Regions from separate parts of the Romboutsia sp. LXY-2 genome, predicted to be linked through region 3. Evidence: riboswitches for the same ligand, from Rfam matches in the RefSeq annotation. Region 3 holds a riboswitch; each other region holds the start of a gene.
What was found. A riboswitch is a leader RNA that binds a small molecule or an ion and turns the genes downstream of it on or off. The one in region 3 is predicted to bind cyclic di-GMP.
Positions count from the first base shown of each region.

Region 1 (5,052 bases), on a different contig from region 3:
AAAGATGAATTTGTAGTAAAGCTAGCATATTTTGTTTTTATATTATTGGCTTTCAATATACTCTTCAACTCATTTACTATAGCTTCTTCATTTATTATCTTTCCATCTTTAACTGCATTTTGCGGAGTCATAGTCTGTATACACTTACTTATTATTAGTGTTTCTTTATAGTATTTTCCAACTACTACTTCTATAAAATCTTCATCTATATCAAAGCTTACTATCTGTTTGTTTATCTGCTTGTTTTTAGTTTTATTATTCTTACTTTTTTTATTCAATTTCATATGCTTGGTGTCTATACTAATTAAATCTTTTATATCCTTACTCATTAGTTCTTTTAGCTTATTTTTCTTTATTGACTTTTCTTCTTCCATCTCAATCACCTCTCCCAAAGTTTCTTTTAGATACTATCATACATACTAGTCATCGGTAACATGATTGCTAGTACAATAAATCCTATTACCGCACCCATTACCACTACCAATAGTGGCTCTATCATTGCAGCAGTTATTTGTATTTGACTTTCCAATTCGTCATCATAGAAATCAGCAGTTTTGTATAATATATCGTCTAAAGATCCACTTTCTTCCCCTATTTTTATCATAGTTCCTAGCATTTCAGGGAATATATCACTGTTAATTGCAGTCTTATATAGACCTTCCCCTCTAATTACATGGTCTTTCATTGATATTATTTCTATTTCTGCTAGCTTATTTCCTACTATCTCCGATACAAGCTCTAAAGCTTTTATCATTGGGATACCACTAGATAATAGTACCGATAAGGTTCTAGTAAATCGTGAAACGATAATCTTTTGATTAAGTTTATCTATTATTGGTATTTTTAGTTTTAGTACACTTAAAGAATATGTGCCATGTTCTGTTTTAAAATAAAATTTAATTCCAATTATCACCATAATAACTAGTGACCAGATTGCAATTACGTTTTTAGCTATAAATTCACTGGATGATATTAAAATTTTGGTTACTATTGGCAAATTCGTTCCTAAACTATTAAATAAATCCAAAAACTTAGGCATAACAAAAGTCATAAGCACTGCTACTACTAGTACCGCTACTACAGCTAATACCGATGGATAAGTCATAGCAACTTTGACTTTATTATTTATTTTATTTTCTTTTTCGTATTGTTCTGCCATTCTAAGCATAATGCCATCTAAATTACCTGTAACTTCTCCTACTTCTACCATACTAACTAATAGTTTAGGGAATATTCCATCTTGTTTTCTCATAGCTTCAGATAACATTTCTCCTTTGGCTACATCTTCATCGATATGCTTTATAGCCTCTTTCAACTTTTTATTTGTTGTTTGATTAGCTAGTATCGTTAGTGATCTATTAATAGTTACTCCTGCATCTATCATAGTGTAAAATTGTCTACAAAACATACTTATATCTTTTAATGTTACTTTTGAGAATAAATCCATTTTTATTTCTTTACTCTGAACTATCTCCTCTATTTTTAAAGGATAGTAACCATTTACTCTTAACATTGATATTACATCACTTCTTGACTCTGCTTCACACTCTGCTTGCATTCGTTCTCCTGACTGATTCATTGCTCTGTACTTAAATTTTGCCAAGTGATTCACCCCCATCTATTTATTACATATATATCGAAATAAATTCATTTATTGTTGTTATTCCATCTAAAACTAAATTTTTACATTCTTGTGCTAATGTTGTCATTCCTTTTTCTATAGCTATGTCTCTTAGCACATTCGAATCCTTATTTGCACTTATTATATCTTTATGTTCCCTTTCTATCTCCATTATTTCATATACACCGATTCTATCTTGATATCCAGTATCATTACAATATCCACAACCTTTACCTTTAAATAGGATTACTTCTTTATCTAAGCTTTCTCCTAAAATACCTTTTTCATATATATCTGCCTTGTATGATTCTTTACAATTATTACATATTTTTCTAACTAGTCTTTGAGCTATTACTCCTGTTATTGCTGTAGATACTAAGTATGGTTCAACACCCATATCTATTAGTCTTGTTATTGTAGATGGTGCATCATTTGTATGCAGTGTACTCAATACTAAATGACCTGTAATAGCAGCTTTTACCGCTACTTTTGCTGTTTCTTCGTCTCTAATTTCACCTATCATTAGTATATCAGGGTCCTGTCTCAAAATACTTCTTAGTCCACTAGCAAAAGAAACTCCGTTTTTTGCGTTTACATTAACCTGATTTATTCCATTCATAGTGTATTCTACAGGGTCTTCTATTGTAATTATATTAGTTTCTTCTGAATCTAGCTGTTTTAGTATTGTGTATAATGTTGTAGACTTACCACTACCTGTTGGGCCTGTTACTAGGACTATACCCGTTGGTTTTGATATTATTTTATATAACTTCTTTAAAGATTCATCACTCATTGCTAATACTTCTATGCCCATTTTAAATGTACTTCTGTTAAGTATTCTTATAACGATCTTCTCACCACTAACAACTGGAATTATAGATACCCTTAAATCAACATCTTGATTGTTTATCTTTGTTAGTATTCTTCCATCTTGAGGCACCCTTTTTTCTGTTATATTAAGTCCTGACAATATCTTGATTCTTGTAACTAAGGGGCCTAGGCTTTCTTTTTGTAATGTATTTACTATTTGAAGTTTTCCATCTATTCTATATCTTATCCTAACTTCGTCTTCAAAGGGTTCTATATGTATATCCGAAGCTCTCATTTCCACTGAATTTCTAAATAGATATTCGACCATTTTGACAACAGGTGCATTTTTTACATCATCTATTTCATCAGCTTCAATTTCCATAGCCTTATATTCAAGACTCTCTTTAGATAATTCTTCAGCTGCTTTACTCATCTGCTCACTACTATAATATCTCTGTATAAATTTATTAATATCATTTCTATTAGTAATATATGATTCCACTTCAAAACCTGTAGATATAGCCAGATCATCTATAGCATATATATTAAGTGGATCTGATAAAGCAACTTTTAGTTTATTTTCAATTATTCCAAATGGAATCAGTGTATATTTTTCGCATAGACTCTGAGGTACTAACTTTATTACTCTTCTATCAAAAATAGTCTCATTAAGATTTATTTTTTTGATACCAGTTTGCTGTTCTACAGCATCTATAATCTCATCTTCGGTTAAAATATTTAACTCTACTAATACTTCTCCTATTTTTTTACCTAATATTTTTTGTGATTGCAGCGCTTGATTTAGTTGATAATTTGTTAACTTGCCAGCTTCAACTAGTATATCACCCAATCTTTTTTTATTTAAAATGTTCATATTTAATCAAATCCTTCTTTTTGTATTATTCTATGACTTAAATAATGTAATTTTCATTTATTACATAAAAAAGGCTATGTTCTGTAAACACTCATAAATATACAAGCGTTTATAAAATATAGCCGGTTGCACCACTAACTTCATATACTCCAGGTGCCCAAATGCAGAGCATATTTCACAGTTTCAAAATATTATTTATAATAATTATACCATAATATATATCCATTTTTTGTAAATAATATCACTTTTTGATATTATCCATCGATAAAACCACATAAAAAAGACCTAGCACAAAGTGCTAGGTCCTAACCTACTCCCTCAAACCACTAATAATTTAGTAGAGCGCGTTGAAATTTGGGGCGAGGAGAGCAATACACTATTGAACCCATTCGCAAGCCCGAACTTGGCTTGCATGGGTCAATAGTGTATTGCCGACGACCCCCATATTTCAACGATAGCCCACTAAACCTACTAGAATAATATACTTACTGATTCGTTAGAGAATATCTTCTTTATAGCATCCCCAAATAAAGGAGCCACAGTCTTAATTTGTATCTTATCTATCTTCTTATCTTCAGGAAGTTGTATAGTATCAAGTACTATTAACTCAGTTATAGCAGACTCTTCTATTCTGTCTATAGCTGGGCCTGATAACACACCATGTGTACAACAAGCATAAACATCCTTAGCACCAAACTCTCTTAATGCATTAGCTGCGTTACATATTGTACCAGCTGTATCTATCATATCATCTAATAATATAACATTCTTACCTTTAACGTCTCCTATTATATTCATTATTTCAGATACGTTAGCCTTAGGTCTTCTCTTGTCTATTATAGCTAGAGGAACGTCACCTTCTAAAGTATTAGCAAATGCTCTAGATCTTGTAACACTTCCTAAGTCTGGAGATACTACAACTAAATCTTCTATGTTCTTGCTGTTGAAGTAATTAGCTAATATCTTTCCACCTTGTAAGTGGTCTAATGGTATATCGAAGTATCCTTGGATTTGAGTTGCATGTAAATCCATTGTTAATACTCTATCTGCTCCAGCAGCTGTTATTAAGTTAGCAACTAACTTAGCTGTGATTGGATCTCTTGCCTTAGCTTTTCTGTCTTGTCTTGCATATCCGTAGTAAGGAATAACTGCTGTTATTCTACCTGCAGATGCTCTTCTAAGTGCATCTATCATTATTAATAACTCCATTAAGTTATCATTAACTGGACTATTAGTAGATTGAACTACGAAAACATCACAACCTCTTACTGTCTCATTGATGTTAACATTTATTTCACCATCACTAAATGTTCCCACTTGGCAATCAGCTAAAGGTACACCTATGTAATCAGCTATCTTTCCAGCCAATTCTTTTGAAGCATTACCTGCTAGTATTTTAATTTCACTTCCGCTAGTATTCATTTTATCCTCCCGAAATTTAAAACTATGATACATATTATATTAATCATCTTAAGCTAATTTTTAGCTTAAAAGAATCATCAAATTAAGATTATTTGTTACCTTTTTGATTTTTCTTTTCTACCCAACCTTCTTTGTTTACCTGTCTCGCTCTTGCTACTGCTAAAGCTCCTTCAGGTACACTGTCAGTTATAGTAGACCCTGTTGCTACATATCCTTTTTCTTCTACTGTTACAGGAGCAACTAAGTTTGAGTTAGATCCTATAAAAGCATTATCTTTTACTATTGATTTAAATTTATTTTTACCGTCGTAGTTTACAAATACTAC
Region 1 is NZ_JBKFGI010000019.1:41,669-46,720, reverse strand. It holds gene pilM (type IV pilus biogenesis protein PilM) at 1-374, opposite strand, end outside; gene ACI48P_RS20710 (type II secretion system F family protein) at 401-1,603, opposite strand; gene ACI48P_RS20705 (GspE/PulE family protein) at 1,626-3,305, opposite strand; cyclic di-GMP riboswitch class II at 3,417-3,500, opposite strand; gene ACI48P_RS20700 (ribose-phosphate diphosphokinase) at 3,777-4,727, opposite strand; gene glmU (bifunctional UDP-N-acetylglucosamine diphosphorylase/glucosamine-1-phosphate N-acetyltransferase GlmU) at 4,816-5,052, opposite strand, start outside.
Region 1: it holds a riboswitch for cyclic di-GMP, as region 3 does, so the genes downstream of both, ACI48P_RS20705 (GspE/PulE family protein) here and ACI48P_RS05600 (LuxR C-terminal-related transcriptional regulator) in region 3, are expected to answer to the same signal.

Region 2 (5,052 bases), on a different contig from region 3:
TATAGTTGCTCCTGTAACCCCTATTTCAAAGCCTTTCGAATTTGCTTCATCTTTTTCTGATTCTAGCTTTTTTGTTCCTTCTGTATAACCTTCACTGTATTTTGATGAATATAAATCACTATAATTCCCTGAGTAAGAGTTGTTGCTTAACTGCCCTGCATAACCTGCGTTATAACCATCATTATATCCCTTTGTTCTAGCTGATTCTTTTTCTTTTTCTTCTGTATTTACTGTTGATAAGCCGCTTACTCCTCCACTACCATTAGTTGTACCACCTCCATATGGGCAACCATTTGTGTGTAAATGTGGACCATAGCCATGGTGATAATGGTAACTTCCAAGACCGGATACATTTTTATTATCTCTGTGGCCTCCATTAGAATCGGTTCTCCCTGAGTGTGCATCTACTACTGAGATGTTCATTATTAAACATAATGAAATTGCACCGATTACTTTTGCAAATTTGTTTCTTTTTATAATCATTTCTTTCTCCCTTTTTGCTGATAATTCTAATTGTTGATAATGTAAAAGTAATTTTCTTTGTCTATTCTACCACTTTTATTTGTCGATATTTGTAATATTATGTTTGAATTGTATTTTTTTGAATGTTAATTTTCTAACCATTAATAAGTAAAAAAAATAAACTCTATTTCTAGAGTTTATTTATATATTATCCAAATTTTAATGAAAGATCTTCTTTTCTCTTAAGCTTAGACTTTACATAAACACTAGCTGTTAATAACCCAACTACTAATAACACTGCTCCAGTTAATCTAAACTTACCTATTAATCCCTTTATTACAACTCCTATAACCGTACCTAAGTAAGGCACATTTACAGCTACATTTTCATACACTCCAGTTATAGAGCCCACAGTACCTATTATAATCATAAGAAGTCCTGAAGCTATCATAGCTGCTCCCATCCATGCAAACTTTCTTTTCTTTCTTCTCTTCCAAATAGGGAAGTATAATCCACAAAGAACAAATACAGCCACTATTAATGCTATTATCACTAATCCACTATCCAATATATTTGCATACTTAGACATCTTTATTATTCCTAGTGAATCAGCTAAAGTTTTGTTATCTATAATTGCTAATTTATCTTCAATATCATTTAATATCTCTTGTTTTACCACAGTTACATCTAATTTTTCAAAATCATTGTTATAATAATTTGCTCTTACAATATCTTTATATTCATCAGATTCTACATACTCATTTAAACTTTCTTCTACTCTAGATTCATAAACTGACATATTTATTGGAGGCACTTTTTTCATTTCGTTTTTTATGTATCCCACAGCAGAGAATATATCATTATTTACTACCTCTTCTACATCACTTTTACTAATAACATCATCAAAAATACCCTTAGGTAAGTTATTGTCAGCTACGTACTTATTAATTTCTATTTCTATATCCTCATAGATTTCACTGTATATCTTATTCTCTTCAAATGCTTTTGTATATGTTGTTGGATTTAACACTTCCAATTTGAATAATATAGCAGCAAAAGTCAGCACTAGTACTATTGTTAAAGTTATACTAATTATAATTGCTTTAATGTTTTTAATATTATCTTTCACACTATTCTCCTTAATATTTTTATAGGCTCTCCCTTTAGAAGTCTATAATCCTATAACATGTTTTTAAGCGTAAAAAAACTACCTTATATAAAGGTAGCTGCCATCAAAACAAACACTTATCAAATAAGTGTTACTTCAATAAGATTATCTCTTATCGGCAGCTGGCTAGCATAGTATATTACCTTAGCCCCTTTAGCTTTGCGTCCTTGGATTTCTCTAAGTTTGCCTATTTAATTTTATAACAAATTAATTATATATTAAAACTGTTTAAAAGTATATATGTTTTTGCAGCTTTTGTAGAAAAATGTAGAATAAAATTATATTTAATATTAAATACTAAAATAATTAACTACTTTTCTTAAAAAACTTTGAGAAAAAGGACTTCTTCTTTTTAATGTCTTCTTCTTCTACCACTATTTCTACTTCTTCGTTATTTATGACTCTACTTGGATTTTCTATAAATAATCTTTGTGCTTTTTTCTCTCCATACTCTTCACATACATAATCATATGCCTCTCTTATCATAGGTCTTCTTCTTTCAGGCCCATGTGCATCTGTACCTACAAAGTGTACTATACTATTTTTTAATAAAAGCTCAGTTATTCTATGAGCTTCACTACTACCTTTACCTAGCACACTAGAAGCATTTATTTGTATAAGTGCCCCTTCTTTTATTGCCTCAGTTAATAAGCTTGGATTTTGTTGAATATCATTATATCTTTCTACATGAGCAAGTATAGGCACATAACCTCTTATCTTAAACTCATAGACCACTTCGCTTAATTTCTTAGGAAAATTAGTAGGTGAAAACTCTACAAGGACATATCTACTGTTGTTTAAAGTATAAAACTCTTTTTTCTCAATACACTCTAAAAAACTATCATCAAAATATAATTCGTTACCTATTATAACTTCGACATCTATTCCATTTTCTTTAATGATTTTATTAAAATTTTCTACTTCTACTAATAGCTCCTCCCCTTTAGTATATTTAAATTGAGGATGATAATGCGAAGTATTTACTATCTTTTTTATTCCTTCGCTTTCTGCTATTTTTAACATTGAAAGTGCATCCTCTAAAGTCTTCGCTCCATCATCTACACCTGGCACTATATGACAATGTATATCTATCATGTCTTTACTCCCCCTGTCTAATAATAATGATTTTATTATAGCATAAATTTAATATTATAATACATTTTAAACCTAAAATACGACAAAATAAAACAGCCGACTCTATTCTATAAGAGTCAACTGTTAAAACATAGTCCCTATTTATATTTTTTACCTTTATTGTTGTGGAGTCGGCTCTGGTGTTGGTACTGGATCCGGCGTTGGTGTAGGGTCTGGTGTTGGTGTTGGATCCGGAGTAGGTGTAGGATCTGGTGTTGGATCCGGTGTTGGTGTAGGATCTGGTGTTGGATCCGGTGTTGGTGTTGGTGTCGGCTCTGGATCCGGTGTCGGAGTTGGATTTGGTGTAGGGTTTGGTGATGGATTTGGCGTCGGTGTAGGGTTTGGCGTTGGTCTTTGATTCGGTCTCTCATTTTGCTCTGGCCTTACCACTTCATTGCTCTCATCGTCATCATTTACTGATTCTGTATCTACTTCTACTTCTTCCTCCGGTGTCGCTTCTTCCTCAGTTACCTCTACTTCTTCTTTTTCTTCTTCTACTTTAGGTTCTTCCTCTAATACATGAGCTGGAGGACTCTTGTAGTTATCCGCTGATGCTAAGCTACCCTGGCTTGTACAAAATCCTGCTGTAGCTAAAGCCGTTACTAGTACCCCTCCTACTATTATCTTTTGTTCTTGTTTTTTCATATCTTACCCCTCAACTACTATATATTTATAATCATTTCCTTAGTATTATTTTATCATAAAATGAAAATATATACATTTATTAGATGTATATATTTTCCTACAAAAAATTATTTATCTTCTATTATTAATCCCCTATGTCTTAATAAGGCACAAATGATATATTAATAACTAATATTTTGACAATGCTTTATACACCAAGTTCCCATCAATAAACGTATACAACACCTTAGCATCTGTATCTAATCCAAGCCTACCTTTATAGATGTAAATAAAAAACGACTCATAAGGGGTCCTTTAATTAGTTTAGATTAATTTGTACTTTACAGTCTCACGTATACCCTTATCAAAATCATAAACTTGATTCCATCCAAGTTTTTCTTTAATCTTATTAGCATCTATTGCATATCTCATATCATGACCAGGTCTATCTTTGACAAAACTAATTAAATCTTCAGACTTTCCAAGCACATTTAGCAAGATCTTTACTATCTCTAAATTAGTCTTTTCATTATTTCCACCAACATTATAAACCTCTCCTGCCTTACCTTTATGAATTATTAAGTCAACAGCGCTACAATGATCATAAACATGTAACCAATCTCGAACATTTCTTCCATCACCATATATAGGTAACTTTTCATCGTTAATAATCTTCTTAATCATAAGAGGTATTAACTTTTCATTATGTTGATTAGGTCCATAATTATTAGAGCATCTAGATATAGTAACATCCATACCATAAGTTCTAAAATATGATAAAACCAATAGATCAGCACTAGCTTTTGATGCTGAATAGGGTGAGCTAGGGTTAATAATACTATCCTCTGTAAATAATAAATCTGGTCTATCTAGTGGTAAATCTCCATACACTTCATCTGTTGATATTTGATGAAATCTCTTAACTCCATACTCTCTACTCGCATCTAATAATACCTGTGTTCCAATAACATTTGTCATAATAAATATACCAGGATCTTTTATAGAATTATCAACATGTGACTCTGCTGCACAATTTATTACTATATCAAATCTCTCTTCCTCAAATAAGTTAAATACAAAACTTTTATCAGAAATATCTCCTTTTATAAACTTATAATTTACCTTATCTTCAATATCTAATAAATTATCTAGATTTCCTGCATAAGTCAATAAATCTAAATTTACTATGCTATATTCAGGGTATTTATTAACCATATACTTAATCAAGTTAGAACCTATAAAGCCAGCTCCTCCTGTAATTAATATTTTTTTATTCATATTCTAGCTCCTTCATCTAATATTTATATTGATACTTTAATAAATGATAAAAAAAGTTCGTAGATATTTTTCTACGAACTTAGCAAAACACATGTTAAGTGACTTATTTTAAAAATTATATTATTATTTATTATCTTCACCATATATAAACTTGTGCCAAGCTTCTAAGTTAGGTTCCTTATCCCACTCTAGTACCCAGCCTTTTTCCTTGCTTATTATATGTCCATTTCTGTGTTCTTCCATAGGGAATTGGAACTGTTCTATCTCTTTGTCATTTATCTTTAATACAGTATATCCTAAGTTCATCATTTCCATAGGGCTTATATTAGTCTTAGTATTAGCTAATAAAATATCAGCACATCTTTTATATTCATTAGGACCTTTTG
Region 2 is NZ_JBKFGI010000011.1:219,976-225,027, forward strand. It holds gene ACI48P_RS17065 (YHYH domain-containing protein) at 1-483, opposite strand, end outside; gene ACI48P_RS17070 (hypothetical protein) at 671-1,591, opposite strand; cyclic di-GMP riboswitch class I at 1,745-1,828, opposite strand; gene ACI48P_RS17075 (tyrosine-protein phosphatase) at 1,937-2,725, opposite strand; gene ACI48P_RS17080 (hypothetical protein) at 2,882-3,409, opposite strand; gene rfbB (dTDP-glucose 4,6-dehydratase) at 3,713-4,666, opposite strand; gene ACI48P_RS17090 (LCP family protein) at 4,790-5,052, opposite strand, start outside.
Region 2: it holds a riboswitch for cyclic di-GMP, as region 3 does, so the genes downstream of both, ACI48P_RS17070 (hypothetical protein) here and ACI48P_RS05600 (LuxR C-terminal-related transcriptional regulator) in region 3, are expected to answer to the same signal.

Region 3 (5,052 bases):
TGAATGTTTTAATGAACAACAAGCAAAGGTAGAAAATCAAAAAACATTAAGATTAGAGGATATAACTCCTGCGAGAAATCCAGATGTATTAATGGAAGTTGCTAAGTATTTAAAAGAAAAAGAAATTCCATATATGGTAGTTGTAATACCAACACATAGGGATGTAGAAAACAATAAAACATATAACCTGAAAGATTATCCTGAAATGATTAAAACATTAAAATATATGCAAGAGAATGGTGGTAGCATTGTAATGCATGGTTATACTCATCAATATAGAGATTCTGAAACTGGAGAAGGATTTGAGTTTTGGGATTCTGAATTAGATGCACCGCTAGATAGACCAAATGGAATTTCAGAAGATGAGTACGTAAGAGAAAAAATAGAAGCCGGTATAGAACAGTTAGTTACTCATGATCTATATCCGATTGCATTTGAAGCACCTCACTATGCCATATCACAAAATGGATATAAAATAGTATCAGAGTATTTCTCAACATATGTGGGACAAATACAAATTTCAGATGAAACGATGGAAACCACATATTCACCAGTGTATAAGTCTAACCCTACATTTTTAAATGGAATGACAGTTATTCCAGAAAACTTAGGTTTTCTAGGTGAAAATAGTTTTGAAGAAGATTTAAAGAGTATAAAATATAATTCCACTATGTATAGTGATTTTTCAGATGGCATGATAGGTGTATTTTATCACCCACATTTAGGTATAGAAAAATTAAGATTATTAATAGAAACCTTAGAAGAAAGTACTCCAAATTTAGAGTGGTTTGACTTAAGAAGTATAGACAGTATAACAAAAACATCAGATTTAAAAATTGAAGTTAGCGATGGTGATATCGAAGTAGAAAAATCTAGTAAAATATCACCTTATCAAGCCAGAGTATATTCAGAATATGCATGTATAGGAGTAGTAGTAATAATTTTATTAGTTGGAGTGAAGTATGTATTCCAAATAAAATTATTCAAGAAAAAATAATATGAAAAAAAGAGCTAAAGGTAGAATAAATAAGAGAATAATAAGAAAGAAAAAGAAAAAGAAATATAAATATAAATTACTAATCGCTATTGTGCCATTATCTTGTATAGTTATGCTTTTTTCTATAGATCATAATAATTTAGTTAGTTACTCTGAAAAAGCTTTAAATCATAAATTTAACCAAAAAATTATAAGCTCAAATTTGTCAACTGATTATGAAATAGAGAATGTTTTAAAGAATATTAATAAAATGGGATTGAATACAATAAATATTCCTATAGTAATTAATATTGATACATTAACTTCCAACACAATGGATGTCGATAAAAATAGTGTAGAAAAAGCAATAAATTTATTAAAAGAATTAGAAGGGAAAAATATTAGTATAATACTAGAGCCATATCCTTGAATTAATGATGGCAGATTATCTGAAACAGAATGGATGCCATCTGATATAAGCACATTTTTTTATAATTGGAAAAATATTGTAATAGATTATTTGATAAAGAATATATGCGATATTTATGATATAGATGCTTTAAATATATCATCAAATTTAGTTCGTATTGAATCATATGAAACGGAGTGGTTAGATGTAATAGCTTTTGTCAGGCAAGAATATGATGGGCTTGTGACATATAGGACTAACTGGTGGTATACATTAGAAGGAGATGCAGAAACACAGAAAAGATACGAAAATAAGCTTAATAATAAGCTTTTTGGAGAACTTGATTTCATATCGGTATCTGCTTATTTTGAGTTAACTGATCAAATGAATGCTGATGTAGACGATATTGTCAATGCTTTAACAAGTACAAATGTATACAATAGAAATCAAAATGTCAAACAAGAAGTATATAATTTCTATGAAAAATGGAATAAACCTATATTTTTTGGAGAATTAGGTTTCCCGAAGCGTCTAGGAGCATCTATAGAGCCACACAATTCATATTTATCACGTATATATTCATCCTCTCAACAGGTGAATTGCTTTAAAGCTTACAATAAAGTATTTAAAAATGAAGATTGGTTAATAGGATTTTCGATATTTGCGATAGGGGACAAATCATATGAAAAGGCTTATTATCCATGTATAAGATCAAAAAAAATCATTAAAAATTGGTATAAATAAAACTATATTATGTAAATCAATAGAAGAATGCTCATAAAGAAGTAATTATTAGATTATTTCTTTATGAGTACAGTGGAGGTATATTAAGATGAATATTTTAGTTGTATCAGAATCATTTCTAACGAGAGACTCAATAGGTCATTTATTTACAAAAATATGTAAAGTAACTGATATAAAAGTAGTTCAAAATTGTGACAAATTAGATAATCAAGATTTGTCTAAGCTAGACATTATATTTATAGATGTTAATAAAAATAATACTGAACTAGTAGAAAAATTAGCTAATATAAAAAGTGTTTTTCAGAAACTGAAAATAATTGTACTAGACGTCAATAAAGATAGAAATCTTTTTTTAAAATTCACTAAAATAGGTGTTAATGGATATATAAGTAATGTTTCATATGAAGATGAATTAATATATATTATAAAGAAAGTAATGAGTGGCAAAAAATTTTATGATTCAGAATTAATTCAGTATATAACTAATAAACCAACTAAAAACAAAGTTTAAAAGCTAACTAAGTTTTTTTGTGCATGAGTATGTGATTTTTATAATGAACAAGAAAATTTATATTGTATTTAAATCAATGTGTAAAATAAGCTAAAACGGACATAATGCTACAAATTATTATATCTGAAAAGTCTTTTAAAAAATTAACATGTCATAATGTGTATAACGTATTATACTTTAGTAGAAAAAAAGATACTCACTATTAATGATTACCTATAAATAGAAATATCCTAAAATATAAGTATAAATAATAATACAGGAAACAAGGATTTAACAAGCTAAAAAATAATAAATTAAATACTAAATATAATTAAGCAGTATTTAGAAACTAAGAAGTATATCTTAGATGTGGGTACTTAGAGGTATATAGAGCTAATAGTACAGCCGGCTAAATAACGGGCGTATTTTGGGGGGATTAAGTATGAAAGTTATTGTAATATCAGAATCATTAATAATCAGAAGGGGAATATCAAAGATTATATATAACGAAGCATGTGTAAAGGATATTAAAGAAAGTCATATATTTTCAGACATATATAAAAATGAGTATGACTTAATACTAATTGATCTAAATAGAAATAATGAGAAGTTTTTGCCAGAACTTCAAAAGATAAAGGAAAATTCTACGTCTATGATCATGGTACTAGATTTTTATGAAAATCCAAAATTATTTTCAAAGTGCATGAAATCAGGAATAGATGGATATATATTGGCCAATATTAATGGAGAAGATATGGGGTATGCTATAAAGCAGTTATTTAGAGGTAAGAAATATTATGATGCTGATCTAATAGAAGAATATCTATCACATGGTCAGTCTGAACATGTAGAGGGATTAACAAAGAGAGAACATGAGATTTTAATGTATATAGCAAAAGGAAGAAGTAACTCAGAAATATCTAAAGAATTATTTATTACTGAGCATACTGTAAAAAAACATATAAGTAGTATTTTATCAAAATTAAATCTTAAAGATAGAATGCAAGCAGCTTTGTTTGCTTATAATAGAGGAATTGCTAGTTTATAAATAAAATAAATAATAATAAAAAACAGCTATTTTGATAGAAAGCAGCTATTTCTGATAAGAAATAGCTGCTTTTAGCTATATAAAGTACACGAATTGTTTCTAATTAAAACTCATAAACACAATTAACATCCAAACTTATTTTTAATACCCATAAAAAAATCCCTCTTAAAATCATTATCATACCCATCACTCTCAATAATCAAAGCAGCCAAAGTAATAAACTGGTCATAAGTATTACCAATACTACCAGGCTCTCTTACTGTACTAATCCCTAATAAATAATTACAACTAACCCCAAAAAATCCACACAAATCAATAACTACATTAAATGGAGGTAAATCCATATCTGGCTGAGTAAAATCACTACAATCTAAATAATATCCACTCTCCATCTCAAATTCACGAGAAAAATCATCAAAACTATAATCTTTCTCAAGCAACAATTGCCTAAATCTCTCATCAAATCTAATCATAATAATACCCCACTAAAAAATAATATATAAATAAAATTGCAAAACAAAACTTAAAATATAAATAAAATCAAATAAATTTTATAAAAAAAATAAAAATATATTTTAAAAATCAAACACATGTTCCGTGGGTAGTTAAAAAAATTTTGCCACCTCATGTAGCAAAATTATAAAGAGCTAAAATACATTTTTGATAATTTCTCAAAAATTGCATCTTTTTCTTTTCGGCTCAAATTATCGTTATCAAATAAATCATTTCCAACTGAAAGAAACTCCGATACTAAGTCGACTTCTTTATCTGGCTTGTCCATATTTCTCTCTGAATTTAAACCTAGCAAATAGTCTAGAGAAACATCAAAGTAAAATGCGAACTTTATAAGCGCTTCAGTTTCTGGAATTCTTTTATCGTTTTCATATTGTGATATAGCAGCCTTGGAAAATGAATAGTCATAAGATTTATTAAAGTCATCAACTAATTCTTGTTGAGTGTAATTTTTTTCTAATCGTAGCTCTTTAAATCTCTGCCCAAAAGTCATGTTACCCACCTCACTATAAGAAAAGTATAGTACAAAGTTTTGTAAATGTAAACTTTAAAAACATATTTTTAGAAAATATGTAAAATAATACTTGAAAGTTAACACAAACGGAACTATCATTAAAATAAATGGTTAACATAAAGAGTAACTTATATTGAAAAGTTAACACAAAAAATATTTAAAAGATTAACATGAACATGAATTAAAAGGGGAGTGAGTAGATGTGGCAAAAGGATATTACAAAATGAATAGGGAAGTATTGAAGTTTGATTATGAAAAAGACTTACAAAAAATTATATTTAATCATTATCTTATGAGAAAAGAAAATCTAAGTGCTATGAATAAAAAATTAGAGCCAGGGCATTTTCCACTAACAGTA
Region 3 is NZ_JBKFGI010000002.1:110,691-115,742, reverse strand. It holds gene ACI48P_RS05620 (DUF2334 domain-containing protein) at 1-997, shown strand, start outside; gene ACI48P_RS05615 (hypothetical protein) at 999-1,406, shown strand; gene ACI48P_RS05610 (glycoside hydrolase family 113) at 1,440-2,129, shown strand; gene ACI48P_RS05605 (response regulator transcription factor) at 2,218-2,640, shown strand; cyclic di-GMP riboswitch class II at 2,955-3,039, shown strand; gene ACI48P_RS05600 (LuxR C-terminal-related transcriptional regulator) at 3,062-3,667, shown strand; gene ACI48P_RS05595 (hypothetical protein) at 3,790-4,140, opposite strand; gene ACI48P_RS05590 (helix-turn-helix domain-containing protein) at 4,305-4,673, opposite strand; gene ACI48P_RS05585 (hypothetical protein) at 4,897-5,052, shown strand, end outside.